3 regions of the Streptomyces sp. CNP082 genome follow, and region 2 is predicted to be linked to each of the others. Evidence: riboswitches for the same ligand, from Rfam matches in the RefSeq annotation. Region 2 holds a riboswitch; each other region holds the start of a gene.

Region 1 (4,192 bases), on a different contig from region 2:
CGCCGGTTTTCAGTGGCCGTTGACGCCGCGTTGGGAATCGAGGGAACGGCCGATTCGTTCGAACGTGAGTGGGGGGAGATCAAACACGGCAGCCTGCTGGAGGGCTTCCCGGAGTACGTCGCGCACGAGGGACGGGCGGTTGAGATCCGGCTGTTCAACGTGGGCATCATCCCTGGCCTGCTGCAAACACCGGAGTACGCGCAGGCCCAGGAAGACGGCCATGTCGAGCGTGGCTCGATCACGCCCGAACAGGCAGCGGAGCGGGTCGCGTTCCTGGCGGAGCGCCAAGCGGCGCTGGTGCGGCCTCGGCCGCCGATGATGTTCGTCGTCATGGATGAGAGCTGCCTCCGCCATGCTGTGGGAGGCACGGAGATCATGGACGCGCAGCTTCAGCGTCTCGTCGAAGTCGCCACCCGTCCCAACTGGATCCTCCAGGTAGCGCCCTTCGGCATCGGCGCCCGGCGTGCGTTCAACCTCCCGGTCAATCTGCTCACCCTTGCCGACCGGTCCGTGATCTGCTACGCCGAATCCCAGTCGAAAGGACATCTGGACCGGGAGAGCGCCTCCGTGCTGCCGATGCTGACGGCCTACCATCAGTTTCAGGGCGAGGCGCTGTCCCCGGCGGCGTCCGTGGCCATGATCAACCAGTTACGAAAGGGCACCCCGTGACGACCGAATCCCCCCGCTGGTTCACGTCCTCCTACAGCGGCAACGGCGGTGACTGCATCGAGGTGGCCGTCAACCTCGCCGCCTCACGCGGCGTGGTCCCCATCCGCGACTCCAAGAACCCGACGGGTCCCGTACTCGACATCCGCGCCGACGCGTTCGCCTCCTTCGTGACGAGCGTCAAGGCCGGAGAGTTCGGCGCCGTCTGACCTCGCAGACACACAGAGACCGCCCTGTCCTACGGCTGTTGACCGCGGGACGGGGCGGCTCTTCTGTGTCATCCGGCGCTGCCGGACCAGCCGGCGGCGAGTACAGCGGCTACCGCCGCGAGGACAACGACACCACGGTCAGCGGGGTGGAGCGCTGACGGCCACCGTTCGGTTCCGTCAGTCCGACGGCGCGGCCGTCTCCCACAACGCGCTGATGGGAACGGCGCGGAAACGCGGACCGAAGGGGAGCGTCTGCCCTCCGGTGTAGAGCACGATCCCGGTCAGCAGGTCACTGCCGAGGCGGTCGGCGAGATGCCGCAGCCCGCGGAAGTCCTCGGCCTTGACGGTCGAGGCCGCCTTGACGTCGATCGCGACGACCTGGCCACGCCTGTCCTCCAGCACGATGCCGACCTCGACCTTGTCCTTGGTGCGGTAGTGGTACAGCTCGATGGGCTGTGCGGCCCAGGTGAGCTGGCGGGCGATCTCCATCGCCGCGAATCCCTCCAGCAGCCCGCCGAGCGGACCGGCGGGCTGTCCCAGAGCCGCGGCGTCCAGCCCGAGCAGATTGGCCGCGATACCGGAGTCGACCATGGCGACCTTGGCCGTGCCGACGGCCCGGGTGCTGAGGTTGCGGGACCAGGCGGGGATGCGCTTTATGAGGAAAACCTCCTCCAGCAGCCCCAGATAGCGCTTGATCGTCGGCTGTGGAAGGCCGAGCTCGTTACCGAGATTTCCTTTGGTCAGTTGACGCCTCGTTCTCCGCACAAGCGAGCGGTTCCCTCTTCAGATCGGGACGCTGACGAGATCGAAGATCCATGCGAACACCGGCTGCTGTGGACCAAGAACAAGCCGACTTGTCGGATATTCCCTGACGTCACTCCGTACCATTTGATTAATTCGCCCCGATCGCCCCATCATGCACTCCAGGCCGATCGGACCTCCTGTGTCCGGTGATGCGAATCACGTTCGGCCGCGGCGCACCGGCAGTGGAATTCACAGTTTCCTTGTTCCGCACGCGAGTTGCCCTCCTCTTCGATTTCGGCAGCGGCACTCAACCGGTCTCGGAGCCCGTCTCGCATTGCCCAGACGGTTTCCGCGGCTTGTCCGGACCGGAAAGGCATGCTTAAGTCTGCGCCAGCCGGATGGACGCCGAATCCTGCCGCCACCCGGAACCTTTCCCTAACCACACACGGCAGGAGCGGGGGACCCATAGGTAAGGTGCCGTTCCGTATTCCGGAACGGCTTGGGGTGAAGTCGCACGGTCGTGCGGCCGGGCATCTCCCGCCCGAACCCGACAGCTCACCTCGCAGGCGCAGGAGGAGAAACACCCATGCCTGGTAAAGGTAAGCACCGCCGTCCCAAGCGGCGACTGATCAGCCGTGGTGTCACTTTCGCCGGTGTCAGCGGCGTCGTGATCGCCGTCCCGCTGATCGGCGCGTCCTCGGCCTCCGCGGCCGGATCGGCCCCGCAGTCCACCGTACGCGCCGACGTCACCGCCGCGGGAACCGCCAAGGCCGAAGCGACCACGTATGTCACGGTCGCGGGAGATTCCCTGGCGAAGATTGCCGAAGAGCAAGCCGTGCCCGGCGGCTGGCAGAAGTTGTACGAAGACAACCGCGAGGCCGTCGGCGACAACCCGCACTTCATCCTCCCAGGCCTCGAACTCGCGCTCGGCGCAAAGGCCGACACGAGCGACTCGACGGATTCCGACTCGGGCACGAAGGCGGCCACCGCCTCCGTCACGGGCTACCCGGACAACCTCGACGGCTGGATCAGGGAGTCGCTCGACATCATGGCCGAGCACGGCATCGCCGGGACCTACGACGGTATTTACCGCAACATCATGCGTGAGTCCGGCGGCGACCCGCAGGCCATCAACAACTGGGACTCCAACGCCGCGGCAGGCACGCCTTCCAAGGGCCTGCTCCAGGTCATCGCTCCCACCTTCGTGGCCTACCACGTACCCGGCACCTCGACCGACAGCTTCGACCCCGTGGCCAACATCACCGCCGCGTGCAACTACGCGGCCGACCGGTACGGGTCGATCGACAACGTCTACGGTCCGTACTGACACAACCGGAGAGCGCCGGTGTTCCCACCGGCGCTCTCCGCGGCCTGCGGCACGCCCCACCGCACGAGGACCGGCAGCGGATCCGCCAGGCCCGGGAATGCCTCCTGCGCCGACCTGGGTTCAGCCGGTCCGGGCCGGGGGGTGGGAGCGCCAGTCGCCCAGTTCGTCGAGCGTGATGACGTAATCGTGCGCGTACACCTCCTGGAGGAACGGCAGCGGGTTGTGCTCGCCGTCGTCGATGAACTCGCCGCTCCAGGTGGTGAACCAGCTCCAGTCCGCCTCGTACGCCTCAAGCAGGTCCGGGTCGGGGATGGAGCCCGTCTCGGTCATCGCGACGAGTTTCTCGTCGCCGACGAGGTCGACCAGCTTGTCGTACGTGCCGCTGGCGGGGCCGTGGTCGCCGACCGGGGGGTAGGTGTCGGCGCTGATGACGTCGACGACGTCGTCGCCGGGGTACCAGGCCGGGTCGACGGAGTTCCACACCCAGATGAGGTTGTGCAGCCCGTGGTGGCCGGTCATGCGCTCGTACATCAGCCGCCACAGCTCCTTGGCCGGCTCGGGGCCCTTGGCGCCCCACCAGAACCAGCCGCCCTCGGCCTCGTGCAGCGGGCGCCACAGCACCGGGACGCCCGCGTCCCGCAGCCGCTTCAGCTCCGCCGCGATGGCGTCGATGTCGCGCAGCAGCAGCGCGTACTCCTCGGACTGCGGGTCGGCGAGCGCCGCGGCCACGTCGAAGGTCGTCGCGTCGGTGTAGAAGCCGCGCCACCACTCCTTGCCGGGTTCGTCGATGAGGCCGGCGGGGGCGTTCCAGTGCCAGGTGAACGTGGTGATGCCGCCGCGTTCGTCCCAGTCGAGGGCGTTCTCGACCTCGGTGGAGGTGGTGCCGCGCTCGACGCGGCTGGGTGAGTAGTCCATCATGTCGTGCCCGGCCACGGCCGGGGCGCGGCCGACGTTCTCCTCCAGCCAGCGGATGGACGCCGCGTCCTGCTGGCCGCTGAGGATGTGCTCGCCGTAGCCCGCGGCGAGGTAGCCGAGCAGCGCCCGGGCCTCGGGAGTGGCCTGCGGGTCTACGGGGACGCCGGAGACCTGGTGCGGCGGACGGGGCTCGCTCGGGCTGAGGCTGATGGCGTCGATCTCGTACCAGCCCCAGTTGTTCACGATCGTGATCGTGTCGGGGCCGTCCTGCAGCATCACCTTGCCGGCGGCCACCGTGCTGAAGGTGTCGGTGGCGGCGAGGGTGACGTCG
Region 2 (4,192 bases):
TTACGGCCGCTGAGCCAAGTGCCCTTCACCGCGCCCAACGGCCGGCGGATACGGGTGGATTTCTTCTTCCCGGCGGTGGGGCTCGTCGTGGAGATCGAGGGGTACGCCTTCCACGGCGGCCGGGCCGCTCATCTGGCGGACGTCGAGCGCTTCAACGACCTGGGGCGCTGTCCCGAGGTCCGGCGCATACTGCGGTTCACCGCGGCCGACGTCTTCGAGCGGCCCCAGCGGATCATCCACACGATCCGCGCCACCCTGGGTGAACTCGCCGCCGGGGACTCCCGTGGCGCTGCTGTTGCGGGTGCGGCTGCCGGCACGGCTGCTGCGTGAGCCTCCGGGGATGTCCGCGGCGCGTGGCAGGGTGGCCGCCATGGACGCCTACGTCAGAAACATCGTGCTCGACTGTGCCGACGCCCGCGAGCTTGCCGACTTCTACACCCGGTTGCTCGGCATGCGCATCCTTCGTGACGACTGGATGGTGATCGCCAAGGACGAAGACAGCTTTCCACGGCTGGCGTTCGAGGAAGTGGCCGGCTATCGGCCGCCGCTCTGGCCCGACCTCGACCGCACGTATCCCCAGCAGATGCACATCTGCTTCGGCGTCGAGGACTCGGCTGCCGCGGGCGAGCTGGCGCTGCGGCTCGGGGCCACGCGGCTTTCCGAAGCGGGCGGCAGTTGCCCGGTGTTCGCCGATCCGGCGGGGCATCCGTTCTGTCTCTGCGGGCCCGGGGAGTAGGTCCCGGGCCCGCAGCTCTCGGGAAGGCAGCTCTTGGGAAGGCAGCTCCGAGGAAGGCAGCTCCCGGGGAAGTGCCGACGGCCCTGGTGTCGGGGGGTCGGCCACCAGGGCCGCCGGCGGTCTCGTTGCGCACTCGGACGCCACGGGGGAAGGTGCGTCCGGGCACGCCGGAGACGTGGGAAAGGGGTGTATGGGGGCGTGCGGTCCGTGGGGCGGGGGCGTGTCCCGGCCGCGGGGCCGGGGCTGCTGGGCCCGCCGCGTCGGTCAGACCGGGGCGCCGTTGTTGCGCAGCCAGGCGAGGGGGTCCACTGCGTCCCCACCGCCGGGTCGTACCTCCAGGTGCAGGTGCGGGCCGGTGACGTTGCCCGTGGCGCCTACGCGCCCGATGACGTCGCCGGTCGTGACCTCGCCGGAAGACTGGATGATGGAGGACAGATGGCAGTACCAGATCTCGGTGCCGTCCTCGAGGGTGAGGACGATGCGGTAGCCGTACGAGCCGGCCCAGCCGGCCTCGGTGATCGTGCCGCCGTGCACGGCCTTGACCGGGGTGCCGGTGGAGGCGGCGAAGTCCTGGCCGGTGTGGCCCGCGGCCCACATGTCGCCGGCCTCGCCGAAGGTCGAGGTGAGCGTGTAGTTGGCGAGCGGGGCGACATAGCTGGCGGCGAGCCTGGCGAGGCGCTCCTCCTCCGCCTTGCGGCGGGCCTCCTCCTCCGCTTTGCGGCGGCGCTCCTCCTCCAGGCGGCGCTGGCGCTCCTCTTCCTCCGCCTTCGCCTCGGCGGCCTCCTCGGCCGCCTGCTCGGCGGCCTCGGCCTCGGCGGCGGCGCGGGCCGAGGCGTCGGCCTCCGCCTGCTGCTGCTCGGCCTGCTCCAGGATGCGCGCGCGCAGGGCCTCACCGGAGTCGGCGGTCGGGGTGGCGGCTTCGGAGCCGGCGTCGCTTGCGTAGCTGACCTGGGTGAGCGGGGCCGTGGTGACGACGGTGACGTCGGTGGCGGGCTCTTCCTGGTCCGGTATCAGCTCGCCGACGCCCGGCAGGCTCTCCGCGTCGGGGAGCTGGGCGCTTATCCCGCTCGCGACGGCGTCGACCTGGTCGGGCATCGATATCGCGACCGGCGGCTTCTCCTGCGCCGTCGCCACGCTGCCCGCGCCGACGGCGGCGAAGACGCCGACGCCGAGTACGGCACCGCTGCGTGCCATGCTGCCGCCGCGCTGCCTGGCGAGGCGGCGGCGACCGCGAGAGGGAAGGTCGTCTTCGGGGAAGACTTCGTCGATCGGCTCTTCGGCGGCGTAGCCGGTGGGCGCATACCCCTCGGGGGCCGGGCCGCCGGACGCATAACCGTCGTAGCCGTAATCGTCATAGCCGTGGCCGTAGCCAGGCTCAGACCTGTAGGACGCCACGAAGGCGTACTCCTTTCCTTCCTTCTCGCCTACCGGGTTAGCTGACGGGTTCGGAGCAGGAAGGTCTCCTACGGGCCGTCTCCTGGCGGAGGTTGGCCCGATTCACCCCAAGGTGGTGGTTCCCCGGTTCCCTAGGTGTTGCCGTTGCTGCAGTTGTTTCACGTTCGGGATTCGGCGACGGCGCACGGTGCCGCCTCTTGCGGCGGCAGTGACGACCGCGCTGCGTTACCGAACGCTAGCGGACGACGGCGTTCGATTCCAAGTCGTTCCGGTTATTCAGTTGCGCTTTACCGCGGATGATCCGGGCATGAGACCGCAGAAACGGACAAGTTGACGCGCTGGTCGCGCGCCGTGCGGTCCGGTCGTTAGCTGATCGTGCATCAGTTGTTATGCGGAGGGGCGCTGTTCCATTACGGAGCGTGTACGTGAGACGGGGCCCGGCGGCGGCCCTCAGCGCGTTCCCCGCCCCGGGCAGGACGGCTGTCAGGCGAGTCAGGCAAGCTGTCAGGCGAGCCGTACCGGGAAGGACTCCAGGTCGTTCTGCGTCAGCACCGGCAGGTTGCGGATCTCCGCCGGCGGCACCGCCGCCCGCAGCCCCGGGAAGCGGGCGAAGAGCGCCGGCAGCGCCACCGCCGCCTCCAGCCGCGACAGCGCCGCGCCGGGGCAGATGTGCGGCCCGTGCCCGAAGGTCATGTGCCGGATCGGGGTCGGCCGCGCCACGTCGAAGGCGTCCACGTCCGCCCCGTGGTGCCCGGCGTCGCGCCCGATCGCGCGGTACGAGATGACGACGCCCTCGCCCTTCTCGATCACCGTGCCGGCGATCTCGATGTCCTCCGTCGCGAACCGCATCAGCAGGTGGGTCACGGGCGGGTCGTAGCGCAGCGCCTCCTCGATCGCCGTCTCCCACGTCACCGTGCCGTCCCGGACCATGGCTAGCTGCCCGGGGTGGGTCAGCAGCCCGCGCACGGTGGTGAGCAGGAGCGTGATCGTGGTCTCGTGCCCGGCCGCGATCATCGACTTCAGATTGCCGACGACCTCTTCCTCGGTCAGCGGCTCGCCGCCCTCGTCGGCGAGGATCAGCGCGCTCGTGAGGTCGTCGGCGGGGGCCGCGGTCTTCTGCCGCACCATGTCCGTGAACACCCGGTCCAGCTCCGCGATGACCGCCAGCCGCTCGTCCTGCGGCGTGAGCATGGAGAAGAAGGCCCTCCACAGCCGCATCTGCCGCGGAATCTCCGACTCCGCCACCCCCATGAGCGCGCACACCACCCGCATCGGCAGCGGCTGCGCGAAGACCTCCTTGAGGTCGACCACCCCGTCGCCTTCGGCTGCCGCGGCCTCCAGGGCGTCCAGCAGTTCGGCCGTCACCCGCTCGACCACCGGGCGCAGCGCGTCGAGCCGCCGCGGCGTGATGGCCTGCGCCGTCTTGGCGCGCAGCCGCCGGTGCTCGGCGCCGTCGACCGTGAACATCGAGCGGCCCGGGTTGACCATCCCGATCAGCGGCCACTCGGCCGTGACCTCGCCCGTCCGCCACAGCCGCCAGGCGCCGATGTCCTTGACCAGCCGGTTGTCGGTGAGCAGTTGCCGCGCCTCCGCGTGCCGCGTGACGGTCCACGCGGGCACGCCCAGCAACTCGATCCGGGTGAGCGGCGCGGCGGCGCACAGGTGCGCGGTCTCGCCCGCGAGGTCGCGTACGAGAGGGTCGATGGCCAGCGGCTCGGGCAGGGCCCCCGGGCCGGTCGGGGTGGCGGCGGCTTCGGCGGCGTGCGGGCAGTTCACGGATGACCTCCTGCAGCGCGTACGGGAGTGAAGGTGACCGGCAGAGCGGTCATTCCGCGCAGGAACGCGGACGGCCGCCGCACCAGCGTCCGGGCGGGCACGGACAGGTCCAGGTCGGGCAGCCGGTCGAGAAGCACCTCAAGGCCCGTCCGGGCGATGATCTCAGCGATCTCCTGGGCCGGGAAGGGGCAGCGGAAGTCCCCGTAGCTGAAGGCGAAGTGGGCGCTGTTGCCCGCCTGCGCGGGTACGCCCATGCCCCCGTAGCCGCCGCCGTAGCCGCCGGAG
Region 3 (4,192 bases), on a different contig from region 2:
TGGTGACGAAGAGGTCGTCGCCGACGATCTGGACCTTGTCGCCGAGCCGCCCGGTCAGCACGTGCCAGCCGGCCCAGTCGTCCTCGAACAGCGGGTCCTCGATGGACACCAGCGGGTAGTCGGTGACGAGCTGCTCGTAGTACTCGGTCATCTCGGCGGCGGAGCGGTCCTTGCCCTCGAAGACGTAGACGCCGTCCTTGTAGAACTCCGAGGCGGCGACGTCGAGCGCGAGGGCGACGTCCTGGCCGGCGGTGTAGCCGGCCTTCTGGATCGCCTCGACGATGAGGTCCAGCGCGGCCCGGTTGGAGTCGAGGTTCGGCGCGAAGCCGCCCTCGTCGCCGAGGCCGGTGGACAGGCCGCGCTCCTTGAGGACGGCCTTGAGCTGGTGGTAGATCTCCGCGCCGCACCGTACGGCCTCGGAGAACGACTCGGCGCCGATCGGCGCGATCATGAACTCCTGGATGTCGACGTTGGAGTCCGCGTGGCTGCCGCCGTTGAGGATGTTCATCATCGGCACCGGCAGGACGTGCGCGTTGGGACCGCCGAGGTAGCGGAACAGCGGCAGGTCGGAGGCTTCGGAGGCGGCGTGCGCGACGGCGAGCGAGACGCCGAGGATGGCGTTGGCGCCGAGGGACGACTTGTCGGGGGTGGCGTCGAGGTCGAACATCGCCTGGTCGATGAGGCGCTGCTCGGTGGCGTCGTAGCCGACGAGCTCGGGGCCGATCTGCTCGATGACGGCGAGCACGGCCTTTTCCACGCCCTTCCCGCCGTAGCGGGCCTTGTCCCCGTCGCGGAGCTCCAGGGCCTCGAAGGCGCCGGTGGAGGCGCCGGACGGCACGGCAGCACGGCCGGTGCTGCCGTCGTCGAGGCCGACCTCGACCTCGACCGTGGGGTTGCCGCGGGAGTCGAGAATCTCTCGGGCTACGACGACGTCGATGGACGGCACGGTGTCTCCTTCGGAGGGATTCGCTTTCGCTACGTGTTCCGCCCTGAGCCTAGCCGCCCCGGGTGACACCCCCGGTGCGCACCCGGCCGCATTCCGCGGTACGAGACGGTACGAGCCGGTACGAGCCGGTACGAGGCCGTACGGCCCGGGAGCCGCGCGGGGCGGCCGGCCGGGTTGCGGTACGGCGCGGTCGCCCCGGCCCGCGCACCGGACGGGCCGGGACGACCGCGGCGCAGGGCGGCGGCGTACGGGGCGGCGGGGGGCCGCGCCAACGGGGCGCGGGCGGGCCCACGGGCCGTCCGCCCCCGGGTACGGCGCGGCCCGCCCGCGCGCGCCGGGCTAGTCCAGCTTCAGCTTCTGGCCCGGCTGGATCAGGTCCGGGTCCTCGCCGACGACCGACCTGTTGTCCTCGTACACCTGCTGCCAGCTCTCCGCACCGTGCCGCCGGGCGATGTCGTCCAGGGTGTCGCCCTCGCGGACCTCGTAGTAGAAGCCGCGGAAGACCGTGCGGGAGTCCGGCTGCGTCTGCTCGCCGGTGCCGCGGCCCTCCGTGCCCTGCGGCGCCGCTTCCTGCGCCTGCGGTCCGGTCTCCGGCAGGGGCTGCGGCAGGGTCTGCGGCCGGCTCTCCTGCGGCGCCGCCGCGCCGTCGGCGGTCAGGCCCGCGCGCGGGCCGCAGTTGGGCCACGCGCCCGGACCCTGCATGGCCAGCAGCCGCTCGGCGGCGGCGATCTGCTGCTCCTTCGTCGCCAGGTCGGCGCGCGGGGCGTAGTCGAGGCCACCGGCGGCTTCCCAGCTCGACTGGGAGAACTGGACGCCGCCGAAATAGCCGTTCCCGGTATTCGTCGCCCAGTTCTTTCCGGACTCGCAGGCGGCCACCCGTTCCCAGGTATCGATCGGCGCCGCGGTGGCGTTTTGGGCGCCGAGCACCGGCAGCCCGATCGCGGTTCCGGTGGCGCCCACGAGAACGGCCATGCGGGAGTGCGTGCCAACGCGGGCCTGTGCGGCGGGGCGGCGGTGCTTACCCGTTCCGTCAGGAAGCAGCATGATGCTCTTTTCTCACCGACGCCTGCGAGGTGAGCTGTCGGGTGCGGGCTGTGAGTGCCCGGCCGTACGTCGAGCGTGCGGCTTGACCCCAAGCCGCCCGGTCCGCCTTCTCGTTGGACCGGAGCGGCGCTTACCGTGGGTCCCCCGCTCCTGTCAGCGGTGCTTCAATGCACAGGTGGCCCGGGTGAACGCCGACAGGATTCGGCGTGAGGCGATCACCGGGGCTCGCGTTGGCGAGCGATGTGACGGTAAGCACATAGGCGTGTGCGATTCAAAGACCTCGCAAAGTGCCGCGCCCGGTTTTCCGTCCTTCAGGTAGCCCGGTCAGCCGATTACGTCAAATATGACTAATCTGCGCCGACTTCACCCGCCAGTTGTTCAGTTCCCGCTCAATTCGAGTTCCTGACCAGGCTTGATGTTGTCGGGATCCGCACCGAGGGAGTTCTTGTTTCCGTCGTACAATTCCGACCATCCGCCTGTCAGTGCATGCTCACTGGCAATTTCCGAGAGGGTGTCACCCGGTCGGACGGTATAACTCCGGTCGCCCGCCGCGGTGTCGCCGCTTTCCCGGTCACCGTCGCGCTTTTCCACCTCGCCGGGGATCTCGGCGATCCACTCGCGGCCGGGGTCGGGCACCTCGGTCGCGTCGGGCCCCTGGGTGGCGCCGGGGGTCTCGACGGCCTCGCGCGGGGCCTCGGGGATGCCGGGCGAGAGCGGGGTGTCGGACGGGGAAGGGGACGCGGAGGCGTCCGGGGCGCGGTGCCGGCCGGAGGCGTCGGAGGCTTCGGAGTCCCCGCCGGTCCATTCGCCGGAGCCGCCGTCGCGCTCGGCGGGGTCCTGGGTGCCGCGGTGCTTGCCGCCGCCCTCGGCGGACCGCCCGGTGTCGCGGTCGTCCCCGTCCTCGCGGCTGTCCTCGCGGTCCGTACGCCCGTCCTCGTCCCTGTCCTCGCGCTGGGAGCCGTCCGAAGCGCCCGGCTCGGGGGCGAGGGTGGGCGGCGTGGAGGGCGGCAGCGGCAACTCGGCGCCGGGGTCGACCTCCGGCACCGCGTCGTCGCCGGGCAGCCCGGCGTCGTCGGCGCACTCCGGCCACGCCTTGTCGGCGCCCATGCCGGCAAGGATGCGTTCGGCGACGGTGATCTGCTGCGCCCGGCTGGCGAAGTCGGGCTGCGCGGCGAACTCCTCGCCCCCGTACTCCTGCCACATGTCCATCGTCAACTGCAGGCCGCCGTAGTACCCGTTGCCCTCGTCGGCGCTCCACAGGCCGCCGCTCTCGCACTCGGCGACCCGGTCCCACGTGCCGGCGTCGGCGGCGCTCGCGCCGCTCGCGCCCAGCAGCGGCAGGGCGAGTGCCCCTGTCGCACCGGCCGCGACGACGAACGCGGGGGCCTGGCGGGGACGTCGGTGGCGTCCGTTACCCGAGCGCATGCGAGTGCCTTTCGTTCCCGGTGTGTTCGAACCAGTGGCCGAACCTAATACCGAACCGCCCACGATCACAAGTTGATCGCCTGAGAGTTACGCGCAGATCACAGTGAACTGCCGAAGCGCACCGGCAGGGTCCGAAGACCGCGCATGATGAGCCCGCCGCGCCACCGCAATTCGGACGTCTCGACGGCGAGCCGCAGGTCGGGAAGGCGGCGCAGCAAGGTACCCAGGGCGGTCTGCGCCTCCAGGCGGGCGAGGGGGGCGCCGAGGCAGTAGTGGATGCCGTGGCCGTAGCCGACGTGCTGATTGTCACGGCGGGAAAGGTCCAGGGTGTCGGGGCCGGCGAAGCGGGCGGGGTCGCGGTCGGCGGCGGCCAGCACGACGAGCACGGGGTCGCCCACGGCGACGCGCTGCCCGCCGATCTCCAGCGGCTCGGTGGCGAACCGCCACGTCGCCATCTCCACCGGGCCGTCGTAGCGCAGCAGTTCCTCCACCGCGGAGGGCAGCAGCGCGGGCTCGGCGGCCAGCCGGGCGCGCTCGGCGGGGTGGGTGAGCAGGGCGTACGTGCCGTTGCCGATCAGGTTGACGGTGGTCTCGAAGCCGGCGAACAGCAGGATGAACGCCATGGCGGCGGCCTCGTTCTCCGTCAGCTTCTCGCCCTCGTCGGAGGCGCGGATGAGGCCGGAGATCAGGTCGTCGTCGGCGCGGTCGCCGTGCCCGAGGGCCGCGCGCTTCCTGTGGATCAGCTCGGCGAGGTACGCGCGCATCTTCTTCACGGCG

What was found. A riboswitch is a leader RNA that binds a small molecule or an ion and turns the genes downstream of it on or off. The one in region 2 is predicted to bind cyclic di-AMP.
Region 1: it holds a riboswitch for cyclic di-AMP, as region 2 does, so the genes downstream of both, B124_RS04135 (transglycosylase SLT domain-containing protein) here and B124_RS16030 (M23 family metallopeptidase) in region 2, are expected to answer to the same signal.
Region 3: it holds a riboswitch for cyclic di-AMP, as region 2 does, so the genes downstream of both, B124_RS17900 (transglycosylase family protein) here and B124_RS16030 (M23 family metallopeptidase) in region 2, are expected to answer to the same signal.

The regions. Positions count from the first base shown of each region.
Region 1 is NZ_JCANSZ010000003.1:274,708-278,899, forward strand. It holds gene B124_RS04120 (helix-turn-helix domain-containing protein) at 1-669, shown strand, start outside; gene B124_RS04125 (DUF397 domain-containing protein) at 666-875, shown strand; gene B124_RS04130 (ATP-binding protein) at 1,053-1,640, opposite strand; cyclic di-AMP (ydaO/yuaA leader) riboswitch at 2,042-2,202, shown strand; gene B124_RS04135 (transglycosylase SLT domain-containing protein) at 2,206-2,946, shown strand; gene B124_RS04140 (glycosyl hydrolase) at 3,067-4,192, opposite strand, start outside.
Region 2 is NZ_JCANSZ010000017.1:16,958-21,149, forward strand. It holds gene B124_RS16020 (putative endonuclease domain-containing protein) at 1-330, shown strand, start outside; gene B124_RS16025 (VOC family protein) at 371-736, shown strand; gene B124_RS16030 (M23 family metallopeptidase) at 1,001-2,131, opposite strand; cyclic di-AMP (ydaO/yuaA leader) riboswitch at 2,143-2,285, opposite strand; gene B124_RS16035 (cytochrome P450 family protein) at 2,636-3,907, opposite strand; gene B124_RS16040 (cytochrome P450 family protein) at 3,904-4,192, opposite strand, start outside.
Region 3 is NZ_JCANSZ010000020.1:65,698-69,889, reverse strand. It holds gene eno (phosphopyruvate hydratase) at 1-946, opposite strand, end outside; gene B124_RS17900 (transglycosylase family protein) at 1,286-1,918, opposite strand; cyclic di-AMP (ydaO/yuaA leader) riboswitch at 1,995-2,159, opposite strand; gene B124_RS17895 (transglycosylase family protein) at 2,369-3,415, opposite strand; gene B124_RS17890 (cytochrome P450 family protein) at 3,514-4,192, opposite strand, start outside.